Regions from separate parts of the Mesorhizobium sp. M7A.F.Ca.US.005.03.1.1 genome, predicted to be linked through region 1. Evidence: predicted binding sites of a transcription regulator. Region 1 holds the regulator's gene; each other region holds the start of a gene.
The links. The regulator LexA, encoded in region 1, represses DNA repair genes until DNA is damaged. The targets are predictions, from matches to a motif close to TGTTCNNNNTGTGTTCNG.
Positions count from the first base shown of each region.

Region 2: a site for LexA is predicted at 2,261-2,278, ahead of EN990_RS22640 (sel1 repeat family protein). Genes of this name have one in related genera too.
Region 3: a site for LexA is predicted at 1,783-1,800, ahead of recA (recombinase RecA). Genes of this name have one in related genera too.

Region 1 covers NZ_RZRO01000068.1:30,601-34,751, forward strand. The annotation lists gene kynA (tryptophan 2,3-dioxygenase) at 1-490, shown strand, start outside; gene kynU (kynureninase) at 568-1,815, shown strand; gene lexA (transcriptional repressor LexA) at 2,226-2,966, shown strand; gene EN990_RS24220 (ComEC/Rec2 family competence protein) at 2,960-4,151, opposite strand, start outside.
Region 2 covers NZ_RZRO01000060.1:15,442-19,592, forward strand. The annotation lists gene EN990_RS22630 (acetyl/propionyl/methylcrotonyl-CoA carboxylase subunit alpha) at 1-253, shown strand, start outside; gene EN990_RS22635 (ABC transporter substrate-binding protein) at 345-1,466, opposite strand; gene EN990_RS22640 (sel1 repeat family protein) at 1,860-2,126, opposite strand; gene EN990_RS22645 (DUF2147 domain-containing protein) at 2,573-2,914, shown strand; gene EN990_RS35540 (hypothetical protein) at 3,139-3,297, shown strand; gene EN990_RS22650 (hypothetical protein) at 3,337-3,531, shown strand; gene EN990_RS22655 (AMP nucleosidase) at 3,648-4,151, shown strand, end outside.
Region 3 covers NZ_RZRO01000043.1:15,975-20,125, forward strand. The annotation lists gene EN990_RS18535 (pseudouridine-5'-phosphate glycosidase) at 1-558, opposite strand, end outside; gene EN990_RS18540 (carbohydrate kinase family protein) at 633-1,577, opposite strand; gene recA (recombinase RecA) at 1,858-2,955, shown strand; gene alaS (alanine--tRNA ligase) at 3,248-4,151, shown strand, end outside.

The DNA of each region.
Region 1 (4,151 bases):
CGGCCAGTCCTCGGGTTTTCAGTCCTGGCAGTATCGCGCCATCGAGTTCATGGCCGGCAACCGCAACCTGGCCATGCTCGGCCCTCACAAGCATCGGCCTGACCTCAGCGGAAAGCTGGAAGCCATTCTGGCCGAGCCATCGCTCTACGACGAAGCGCTGCTGCTTTTGGCGCGCAACGGATTCGACATCGGTGCCGATGCCAGGCGCACGGACTGGCGTGAGACGCGAACCGAGAATGAAGAGGTCCTGGTCGCCTGGCAGACTATCTACCGCGATCCGCAGCGCTACTGGATGTTCTACGAACTGGCCGAGAAGCTGGTCGACTTCGAGGATTATTTCCGCCGCTGGCGCTTCAACCACGTCACCACGGTGGAGCGCATCATCGGTCTGAAGCGCGGCACCGGCGGCACGTCGGGTGCTTCGTATCTGAAGAAAATGCTCGAGGTCGTGCTGTTTCCGGAGCTGTGGACGATCCGCACCCGGCTCTGACATCATCGAAATGAGAACAGGCTCACTGAAGGGACGCTCTGTGGCGGGAACCCTTCGCGAACAACCGGGGACTGACCATGAGTGGAATTCCTGATCTCGCCGCAGTCGAAGCGATGGATGCCACGGATCCGCTGCGGGCCATGCGCGACCGTTTCATTCTGCCGGAGGGGGTGATCTATCTCGACGGCAATTCACTGGGGGCAGCATCTCATGCCGTTTTCGGCGAGCTGCAGCAGGCGGCGACGCAGGAATGGGCCCGAGATCTTATCCGAGCCTGGAACACGGCCGGATGGTTCGAGATGCCGATCGAACTCGGTGACCAGCTCGGACGCCTGATAGGAGCCGCGGCCGGCCAGACCGTCGTCTGCGACACGACATCGACCAACATCTACAAGGTGCTGCACGCAGCGATGGAGATGCGGCCCGGCCGGTCAGCCATCGTCGCCGAAGGTGACAGTTTTCCCACCGACCTGTACATCGCCGAAGGCGTGGCCTCGACCCGGGATGGCGTCCTGCTGCGCCTCGCGGGCGTCGACGCGCCGACCATCGAAGAGCTAATCGACGAAAACGTCGCGGTGGTGCTGGTCAACCACGTCAATTACAAATCGGGTGAACTGCGCGACATGGCGGCGCTGACGCGCAGGGCTCATGCGGCCGGAGCGCTGATCGTCTGGGATCTCTGCCACACCGCCGGCGCCCTGCCCGTCGAGCTCGATCAGGCAAATGCCGATTTCGCTGTCGGCTGCACGTACAAGTACCTCAACGGCGGTCCGGGCGCGCCGGCCTTCATCTATGCCGCACAGCGCCACCACGGCGATATCAGCCAGCCGCTCAGCGGCTGGTGGGGCCATGCGCGGCCCTTTGCCTTCGAACGGGGTTATGTTGCCGGCGCCGGCATCCGCCGTTTTCTGTGCGGTACGCAACCGGTCCTGTCGATGCGGGCGCTCAAAGGCGCGCTTGCCATCTGGAGCGACGTCGACATGGCGGCATTGCGAAAGAAGAGCGTCGCGCAGACAGAACTGTTCATCCAGCTCGTCGAAGCCAAGTGCGGCGCCTACGGTCTCGCGCTGGAGACTACCCGCGACGCGACCAGGCGCGGCAGCCAGGTGTCGTTCCTTCACGACCATGGCTATCAAATCATGCGGGCGCTGATCGAGCGCGGGGTGATCGGTGACTTCCGCGCACCGTCGACCATCCGTTTCGGCTTCACGCCGCTCTATGTCAGCTACAAGGATGTGTGGCTGGCGGTTGAGGTTCTGGAAGACATTCTGCGCACGGGTGCATGGAAGGACCAGCGTTTCGCCGTCAAGGAAGCCGTTACCTGACGCACCGATCCCGGCGATCCGCCGTCGCTGCCCTCACTGCCTGGCAAATGACGGAGAGCTGAATTTCCAGCCAAAATGCCCAACTGACGTTGGCGTTTTGGCTCCGTTTCGTTCACGGCCAACCAACGTCCCGAAGGTTGCAATCGCTCCTTGTCGAGGTCGATCGACAGATAATGCCAAGCTTTGGTAGGGGATAAGCCACAGGTCATTAACCATAACAATTTCAATGTGAGCAGGCGCATTGCCGAAGGTGGCGCCCGTCGATCGTAACCCGCTGGCAAGCGCCAAATAATTTCAGCAGCCTTAACAAATTCATTAAACTTTAAACGGTTGCAGAACACAACTGGAACAGATAGTGTTTGTTCTGGGTTTGTTTTTCGATTCTGGTTTCAGGGAACCTGGGGGCCGCCATGCTGACACGCAAGCAACATGAACTGCTGATGTTCATCCATGAACGCCTGAAGGAGAGCGGCATTCCGCCATCCTTCGACGAGATGAAGGAGGCGCTCGACCTTGCCTCCAAATCCGGGATTCATCGGCTGATCACGGCCCTTGAGGAGCGCGGCTTTATCCGCCGGCTGCCCAATCGGGCCCGCGCGCTGGAAGTGCTGCGGCTGCCGGACTCCATCGCGCCAGGCCTCAATGCGGCAAAGAAGTTTTCGCCAAGCGTCATCCAGGGCAGTCTTGGTCAGGGTGGTGCTCTTGGCCGGCAGATCAAGCCGGCGCCTTCGCGGATGCCTTCGCCCGGCAATGACGACGATGCGGTCTCTGCCGTTTCGATCCCGGTCATGGGTCGCATCGCCGCCGGCGTGCCGATCGATGCCATCCAACATCAGACGCATTCGATTTCGGTGCCGCCGGACATGATCATGGGCGGCGCGCACTATGCACTGGAGGTCAAGGGCGATTCGATGATCGAGGCCGGCATCTTCGACGGCGACACCGTTATCATCCGTAACGCCGACACGGCCAGCCCCGGCGAGATCATCGTGGCGCTGGTCGATGAAGAGGAAGCGACGCTGAAGCGGTTCCGCCGCAAGGGCGCCTCGATTGCCCTCGAAGCCGCCAATCCAGCCTATGAGACACGGATTTTCGGGCCGGACAGGGTCAAGGTGCAAGGCAAGCTCGTCGGCCTGATCCGTCGCTACTGAGACGGCTGTGGGTTGACCACTGGCTTCTCGGGTTTCTTGAAGGGTGCCAGCCCCCTCGCCTCGCGAGAGTATTTGCGTTGCGTGTGCCAGGGCCGATATGGGCTGTCCACCGCGAAGCTGATCGTCGCCGGCGTGGTCGCCGATTGGCGATCGAAGAAGACCGCGGCACTGCCTTTGCGAGCCAGTTGCCGCTTGGTGATGACCAGAACCAGCGGGTTGTGACAGGCGTCATAGGCGGTGGCGTCGTTGACGACGATCAGCTCGGCGAAGCCGCAGGCTTTCCAGGTGTCCTTGCGGTCCTCGACATAGGCAATGATCGCACCGGACATGTGCCTGGCCACGCAAACGCCTGAGGAGCAATAGAACGGCGATCCCGGCGGTAGCTCAACGGCATCCGCGACGTCGAATTGCCCATCGCTGTTGTCGAACACTTCCGGAACGACGATGGTTTCCGATGTCAGCGCGCGTTTCCAGTTGTCGACGGTGAATCCATTCGGCCGTTGCCGGCTAACGGCAAGCTCACCGCCACCGATCGGCAACGCCACCAGCCGGGCGTCTTCCGAGATCAGCACATCGGGCGTGCGCGTATCCGAGACGGTCAGCAAGCCTGCCAACGCGAATGGCAGAGCCGCGAGCCGCAGCCATGTCGTCGCCATCGTCGCGATGACCAGGGCAATGGCCACCAGCAGGACCGACTGTTGCGAAATCAGCCCGACCCCATCGACAGGCGAACGCTCGGAGATCCAGCCCGATATGGCGATCATCATCGTCCGGCCCTTGCCCATCAGGTAGAGAGCTGGCCAATCCAATCCGAAAGGCATCAGCAGCGCGCTGGCGACGGCCAGGAACATGACGACGGTGACGATCGGCATAACCGCGAGATTGGCGAACAGGCTGAGCGGCGACACACGCTGAAAATGCCAGATGGCAAACAGCGTCGTGGCGCTGCCGGCGATGATCGAGGTCATGGCCAGACCAATTGCCGCCAGCAGGAATTTTCGTGTCAGGAACCCGGGCAAGGATCGCTTCGGCGGCGGCGGTCTTGCTTTTCCCGCGCGGTGATCCGCCCAGCCGGCATAAGCGCCGACCAGAGCCGCGGTCGCGGCGAACGACATCTGAAAACTCGGGCCGACCACCTCATGCGGCGACACCACGATGACGGCGATCGCCGAGATCGCCAGATTG
Region 2 (4,151 bases), on a different contig from region 1:
AGCGGCGGGTTCAGGCAGCCTGCGCGCGCCGATGCCGGGACTGGTCAAGCTGGTACGCGTGGGAAAGGGCGATGCCGTGATCAAGGGCCAACCGCTGCTGATCCTGGAGGCGATGAAGATGGAACATACCATCGCCGCGCCGCATGACGGCGTGATCGCCGAGATTGCCACCGAGGGCGCGCAGGTGACCGACGGGACAGTGCTGGTGCGATTCTTCGAGGAACAAGCCGCTTCGGCCGCTGTAGCCAGCTGACGGTTCGAAAGGCAGACTACAGGGCAAACAAGAAAATGGCCGGGGACGACCCCGGCCATTTCCCTATGCTATTCAGTCGCCGGGCCGGCGATTACTGCGCGATCGGCGCATATTTTCCGTCATGCCACTGGTTGATGTCGTAGCTGGCATTCTTGAGATCGCCCTTCTCGTCGAAGGTGACATTACCGACAACGGTGCTGATCGGCGTGCCGTTCTTCAGCGCCTCGGCAACCTTGGCCGGATCGTCGCTGCCGGCACGCTTGATGCCTTCGGCGAATGCCTGGATGGTGGCGTATGAGAACAGCGTGAAGCCCTCCGGCACGAAACCGCCGGCCTTGATCTTCTCGACGGCTGCCTTGGCTTCCGGCTTTGCCTGCGGATCCGACGGGAAGACGAACATGGTGCCCTCGCCGGCCGGGCCAGCGACCTGCCAGAATTCCGGCGAGGCGATGGAGTCCGGCATGATCAGCTGGAACTTCAGGTTCTGTTCCGCCGACTGACGCAGGATCAGGCCAGCTTCAGGATGGTAGCCGCCGAAATAGACGACGTCGGCTTTCAAGTCCTTGAGCTTGGTGACGAGAGCCGAATAGTCCTTCTCGCCAGCGTTGATGCCGTCATAATAGACCTCCTTGAGGCCGCCGGCATTCATCGTTGCCCTGACGGCGTCAGCCACGCCCTGTCCGTAGGCGCTCTTGTCGTGCAGGACGACGACATTCTTGCCGGCGAACTTCTTGGCGATCCATGGGCCGATGAAGGCGCCCTGCGCATCGTCGCGCGTATAAAGCCGCATGATCGTCGGCCAGCCGGCCTTGGCGGCCGCGTCGGTCAGCACCGGGTTGGAAGAAGCCGGGCTCATCATCAGCGCGCCGGCTTCGGCATAGACGGCCGAGGCCGGAATGCTCGAACCCGAGCAGGCATGGCCGTCGATGAACTTGACGCCATCGGCGACGACGCGGTTGGCAACCGACACCGCCTGCTTGGGATCGCACTGGTCGTCTTCGATATCAAGCTTGATCATCGAGCCGTTGACGCCGCCAGCGGCATTGATCGCATCGGCAGCGGCCTGTGCGCCCTGCTTGAACTGATCGCCGATGGTGGCGAGCTGTCCGGTCATCGGGCCAATCACCGCAAAGGTGATATCGTCGGCGAATGCGACCGGCGTGCTCATCATCAGGCCGAATATGGCCGCGTTCAAAATACTCAATTTTTTCATGATGGTAGAACTCCTCCACTCACGCGCGGCCGCCCCGGCCACGCTTCTTCCAGAGAGGCGGGACAATTTCATCCTTCATTCGGCCTGTCTAGGCGCATTGGCGCCGCTCGATTGGGCCTGCAAGACGTCATCCACGCAAAAAGCCACGCCAGCCTTGTTCCGGCTGGTCGTGGCTTTTTTGCCCGTCGAGCAATCTCCAGGCGCCCCCGCCCCTAAAAATCCCGCTCAGCTTCCCTGTGTCGCGCACGACTGGGCCTTGCGGCCTGCCGCGTTCTTTCGCTTGCCCTCGTGACCGTCTTGCGCGGCCTTCAATTTCGCCGGGTCCGGCCGTCTGTGCGGCCTTGATCCCGGAGCTTCCCTGTCTTCGATAGGCTTGTCTGCGATTGGCAGATTTCAGTGCATGGTCATCCATTCGCGGGCTTCGCGAAGCGCCGTGGCGATCTCGACCTTCGACATGGCCGCCGACAGTTCCGAGCGCAGTTCCGCGGCGCGGGCCGAGCCCTTGATGGCGGCGATGTTGAACCATTTGTGGGCGGCAACGACATCGGTCTCGCAATCGCGTCCGGTCGCATACATCATGCCCAGTTCGAAAAGGATGTCGGCCTGGGCAGTTGCCCCCATGGCGCCGAAACCTGCTTCAAGCATTTCAAAACGTGCCATTTCAATCCCCTGTTTCCGGCCCCTGTCAGGCTCCCGAGAGCTGCCTTCTTTCGTCCTTGGCGGCTGCTCTTCCGATGCTTTCGAGAATGCCGTGCAGGCTTGAATCCGTCGTTAAATGGCGTGCTTAATTTGAGGAAAACAAAGCTAAAACAAGAGGTAAACGCGGAAATTCGTTAAGGATACAAAGCCAGCAATTCAGCCTGCTTGCGTCAAATTTGACGAAAATTTCCCGATGCCAATTCAAGACTTCGCTAACCACAGGAGACAAAGGCGATGCGCCGATCGTTTCATTTCCTTGGCCAGGAGGCGCATTCGGGGCCCTTCAAAATCCGAAAGTCTTCCGTTGCGGCACCGCTTTTGTTTTGCCGGGAGCTGGATTAGCTTACGTTTGCGTAAGCGGCAGACCGAGGCGGAGCATCCGGCCGGACATCTAAAGGGAGGAAGACATGTTTCGAAGAGTGAGCCTGGCCCTTGCGGCCACATTGATCATGGCCGGTGCGGCCTGGGCCGATCCGATCGAGGGCAATTGGAAGACGCAGGCCGGCGACACCGCAGCCATCGCTGGCGGCGGCTCGTTTTCCATCACGCTCAAGTCCGGCAAATATGCCGGCAAGACCATCGGCTCCCTCAAGGCGACGGGCGACAACAAATATGCCGGCAACATCACCGATCCGGCAAACGACAAGACCTATTCGGGCAAGGCGACATTGTCGGGCACCTCTCTCAAGATGAGCGGCTGCGTGCTCGGCGGGCTGATCTGCAAGAGCCAGACCTGGCACAAGCTCTGATCGAGCGCATCTTTCCGACCTGATGACGGGGCCCCGACGGGCCCCGTTTTCGTTTTGTCGACACATCCTGCGCCGGTGATGCTCGATGGAGGCCGGCGGCTATCCAACCGACGCCAGCGCCATCGAAACCCCGTCAATCATCTTGAACCGCAGATGAACGCCGCCATCAGAGCCGGTTCAGTTGCATCAGGGCATTCTCCGGCGTGTTGAAGGAGACCGACCCAATGCTTGCTCGCCGCTTCACCATCGTCTGCCTGCTGGTGAGCCTGTTTGGAATGTTCTTCGCCATCCTCGTCGCTGAAGCGGGCCGTCCGGCCCGCGCCTGGGACGAAGCCAGTTCCAGAACCTGCCGCCTCGCCTGCCCCACCCATCTTCGCAACTGAACAAAGAAACCAAGACCTCGAAAAGAAAAGCTGAACGCCATGAACCGCATCGCCGCCAACGCTCTCAAGACCCTTCGGCTTCTGCCGCGGGCGGCGCTTATCCTGACGGTTCTGGCCGCTCCGGTCCTGGCCGTGCCGATGATGCGCGCCGACACCGGCTCGACGATCGACGCACCGGCCCTGAAGAAGTCCGGCGTCGGCTTTGTGCTTCTGGTCAGCCTGCAGCGCGGTTGAAGAAAAACGGCGCTTTGACCGCCTTCGGTCGCGACACCCCTCCCAAGTGCCGATCCAAGTCTCTATATTGAGCCATGGAAAAGCGAATCTACCCACAAGCCATCGAATCTGTCGTCATGCCGGAGCCTTTTGGCCGGCAAAGCTTTGATAGCGCTGAAAAGGCCGTCAAGGCACTGCAGGCGCTTTACGATCGCAACACCAAGTTCCTGCGCGACTCCTTCGCAGAATTGGCGGCAGCAGGCGGTGATAATGGCAAGCGCTACCGGGCCTTCTATCCGGAGATCGGCGTCACCACCAACTCATTCACCCAGATCGACTCGCGCCAGGCCTATGGGCATATGCCGACGCCTGGGCATTTTTCCACCACCATCACCCAGCCGGGCCTGTTCGAAAGCTACCTCGTCGAGCAGTTGCGCCTGATCATGCGCAATCATGGGGTTGCGGTCACGGTGTCGGAATCGACCACACCCATCCCGCTGCATTTCGCCTTCCTTGAAGGCACCCATGTCGACGGCGCGACGGCAGAGCGCATCAAGCGGCCGATCCGCGACCTGTTCGACGTGCCCGATCTCGACGGCACCGACGACCAGATCGCCAACGGCACCTTCGAAGTCGCCTTC
Region 3 (4,151 bases), on a different contig from region 1:
ATGGCCGATCACCGGCACGCCGCGCGTCTCCAGCACTTCCAGCGTCTTTTCGATGTCGAGGATCGCCTTGGCGCCGGCCGAGACGACAATCACCGGGGTGCGCGCCAGCTCGTCGAGATCGGCGGAAATGTCAAAGCTCTTTTCGGCGCCCTTGTGCACGCCGCCGATGCCGCCGGTGGCAAACACTTTTATGCCGACAATATGCGCCGCGATCATCGTGGCGGCGACCGTGGTGCCGCCGGTGCGCCCTTGCGCCACGGCAAAACCGAGATCGGCGCGCGACAGCTTCATGGCGTCGCCCGTCATCGCCAGCGATTCGCGCTCGCCGTCAGAAAGCCCGATCTTGATGCGGCCGCCAACCACGGCGATCGTCGCCGGCACGGCGCCGCCATCGCTGATGATCTTTTCGACATCGGCCGCCATGGCGCCGTTGTCGGGGTAGGGCATGCCATGGGTGATGATGGTGCTTTCCAGCGCCACCACCGGCCGGCCGTCGGCCAGGGCCTGCGCCACCGGCGCGTGGATGTCGATGAAGGGGCGGGCGGTCTCAGGGGTCATCAAGGTCTCCTATCCGGAATGCGGCGCGTCCGTCGGACGCTCGGCAACATCGCGGCACTATGAATTCGCCGGTCTCATGCCACTTCCCTGGCATCCGGCACAAGGACCAACGCTTCCGCGAAGCTCGCCGCGGTGAACTCCGGAACGGCGGCGGCGCTTTCGATGGCAAGCGTCGCCCCGGCAATGCCTTCGCGCAGAGCTGCCCGCAGCGGCAGTCCTCGCAGCAGGGCTGCGACCGTTGCGCCCGCCAGCGCATCGCCGGCGCCGGTGACGTCGGCGACCTTTCTTGGTGGCGGCGGCAGGATAGAGAAGGCGCCGGCTTCATCGAAGCCCAGCATGGGCCCGCCGCCTGCCGTCACCACGCCGCTGACGAGGCCGCTGCATCGCAACCCGTCGACCACCTCGCGCTCCGTGGCATTCGCGGCGACGCCGGCCAGCGCCATGGCCTCGCGCCGGTTCATGAAGACCAGCGAAAGCTCCTTCAGCACCGGTAGCAACCGCACCACCTTGGCCGGCGAAATGGCAATCGCGAAAACCGGCTTGCCCGCGGCGAGCGCGACCAGCCGTTCCAGCGCCGTCGTCGGAAGATTGGCGTCGCAGAAGACGGCATCTGCGGCGGCGATCACCTCCCGCACCCTGGAGCGCCTGATCTGCTTGGGAAACGCCAAATCATAGAGCGCCATGTCGGCAAAGCCGACGATCAGCTCGCCTTCGCTGTCGATCAGCGCCGTGTAGCTCGGCGTCGTGCGGTCGAGGAAGACCGCCGACAGGTCGGTAATGCCTGCCCCGGCAATGGCTCGCGAAACGGTGTCGGCAGCGGCATCGCCGCCGCGAACCGACATCAGCGACGCGGAGACGCCGCGCCGCACGGCACTGCGCAAGGCGTTGAAGACGCCGCCGCCGACATCCTCGCGCATTGTGCCCGGATTGGAGGCGGCGGGCACGTAGGCGCCGGACACCTGGCCGCGCCGGTCGATATGGGCGCCGCCTACGGCCAGTATTTTCGCGGATTTCAGCATGCCGGCGATATGACCTTTGTTATTCCAGCCGCACAAGCGCTAGGCTGTGCGACCGAGCTTCGCATGCAAGGCGGCGATTCGGCAGGTCGAAACAACCGAGCCGTCTGGCCCAACGTGCGGTGCATTCCTGATCGAATCCTTGGACAAAAAAAGAACAAATCCGGATAATGCTTGTTTTTCAGATATTTGATCCCTCTTGCCAAATGAGAACAAAAAAGGTACAAATAGGCAGGGATTACGGATTGTCCGGCCTTCATTGACGACCAAGGGGTGATGTATCATGGCTCAGAATTCTTTGCGGCTGGTAGAGGACAAGGCAGTGGACAAATCAAAGGCTCTGGATGCGGCGCTGTCGCAGATCGAGCGGGCTTTCGGCAAGGGCTCGATCATGCGGCTCGGCGCCAACGAGCAGGTCGTCGAGATCGAAACGGTGCCGACCGGCTCGCTTGGCCTCGACATCGCGCTTGGCGTCGGTGGCCTGCCGCGCGGCCGCATCATCGAGATCTACGGGCCGGAAAGCTCGGGCAAGACGACGCTGGCCCTGCACACCGTGGCCGAAGCCCAGAAGAAGGGCGGCATCTGCGCCTTCGTCGATGCCGAGCACGCGCTTGACCCGGTCTATGCCCGCAAGCTTGGCGTCGATCTCGAAAACCTGCTGATTTCGCAGCCCGACACCGGTGAGCAGGCGCTGGAAATCTGCGACACGCTGGTGCGCTCCGGCGCCATCGACGTGCTGGTGGTCGATTCGGTCGCGGCGCTGACGCCACGTGCCGAAATCGAAGGCGAGATGGGTGATTCGCTGCCCGGCCTGCAGGCCCGCCTGATGAGCCAGGCGCTGCGCAAGCTGACCGCCTCGATCTCGCGCTCCAACACCATGGTCATCTTCATCAACCAGATCCGCATGAAGATCGGCGTCATGTTCGGTTCGCCCGAGACGACGACCGGCGGCAACGCGCTGAAATTCTACGCATCGGTGCGCCTCGACATCCGCCGCATCGGCTCGGTCAAGGACCGCGACGAAGTCGTCGGCAACCAGACCCGCGTCAAGGTGGTCAAGAACAAGCTGGCGCCGCCCTTCAAGGTGGTCGAGTTCGACATCATGTATGGTGAAGGCGTGTCCAAGACCGGCGAACTGGTCGATCTCGGCGTCAAGGCCGGCGTGGTCGAGAAGTCGGGCGCCTGGTTCTCCTACAATTCGCAGCGTCTCGGCCAAGGCCGCGAGAATGCCAAACTGTTCCTGCGCGACAATCCCGACACCGCACGCGAGATCGAGCTGGCGCTCCGACAGAATGCCGGGCTGATCGCCGAAAAGTTCCTTGAGAATGGCGGCTCCGAAGGTGGCGACGACGGGTTCGAGGAGGAATCCGGCGCGATGTGACAACTCGCGAGGTCGGCCGGAGTTCGGCCATAATCGCATTCTATTATCTCGGGCTTAAGTAATCGAGTTCCGCGTTAATGCGTTTTGAAACCGCCGGCCCAGTGCCGGCGGTTTTGCGTTTCGGCGGCGAAAACAGGCCGGTTCGAACGACCGGCAAAGGCCGTGGATTGGACCAATTCCGTGTTTCTGGACAGGGTGAAGCGCGGCGGCTAAAAGGCCAAGTCCTAATCTTCTAAAACGCAGAGCCCATTTCCGCCGGTTTGCCGGCGGCCCTTCCGAAAAGGCAGCATTCATGAGTGGCGTGAACGAAATCCGGTCGACATTTCTCGACTACTTCCGCAAGGAGGGTCACGAGATCGTCGCGTCGAGTCCGCTGGTGCCGCGCAACGACCCGACGCTGATGTTCACCAACGCCGGCATGGTACAGTTCAAGAACGTCTTCACCGGCCTGGAGAAGCGGCCCTATTCGCGCGCCTCGACCGCCCAGAAGAGCGTTCGCGCCGGCGGCAAGCACAACGATCTCGACAATGTCGGCTACACCGCGCGTCATCTGACCTTCTTCGAGATGCTCGGCAACTTCTCCTTCGGCGACTATTTCAAGGAGCGCGCCATCGAGCTTGCCTGGAACTTGATCACCAGGGAATTCGGGCTGAGCAAGGACAAGCTGCTGGTCACCGTCTATCACACGGATGACGAGGCGGCCGGCTTCTGGAAGAAGATCGCCGGTTTTTCCGACGACCGCATCATTCGCATCGCGACCTCGGACAATTTCTGGGCGATGGGCGACACCGGACCCTGCGGGCCGTGCTCGGAGATCTTCATCGACCGCGGCGAGCACATCTGGGGCGGCCCTCCCGGCAGCCCGGAGGAGGATGGCGACCGTTTCCTGGAATTCTGGAACCTGGTGTTCATGCAGTATGAACAGGTGACGAAGGAGGAGCGCATCGACCTGCCGCGCCCCTCGATCGACACCGGCATGGGCCTGGAGCGCATGGCGTCCATCCTGCAAGGGGTGGAAAGCGTCTTCGAGACCGATCTGTTCCGTCACCTGATCGACGCGGCCTCGTCCGCGATCGGGCATGGTCCCGACAAGGAGACGGTCGCCTCCTACCGGGTCATTGCCGATCATCTGCGCTCGTCCTCCTTCCTGGTCGCCGATGGCGTGCTGCCCTCGAACGAAGGCAGGGGCTACGTCC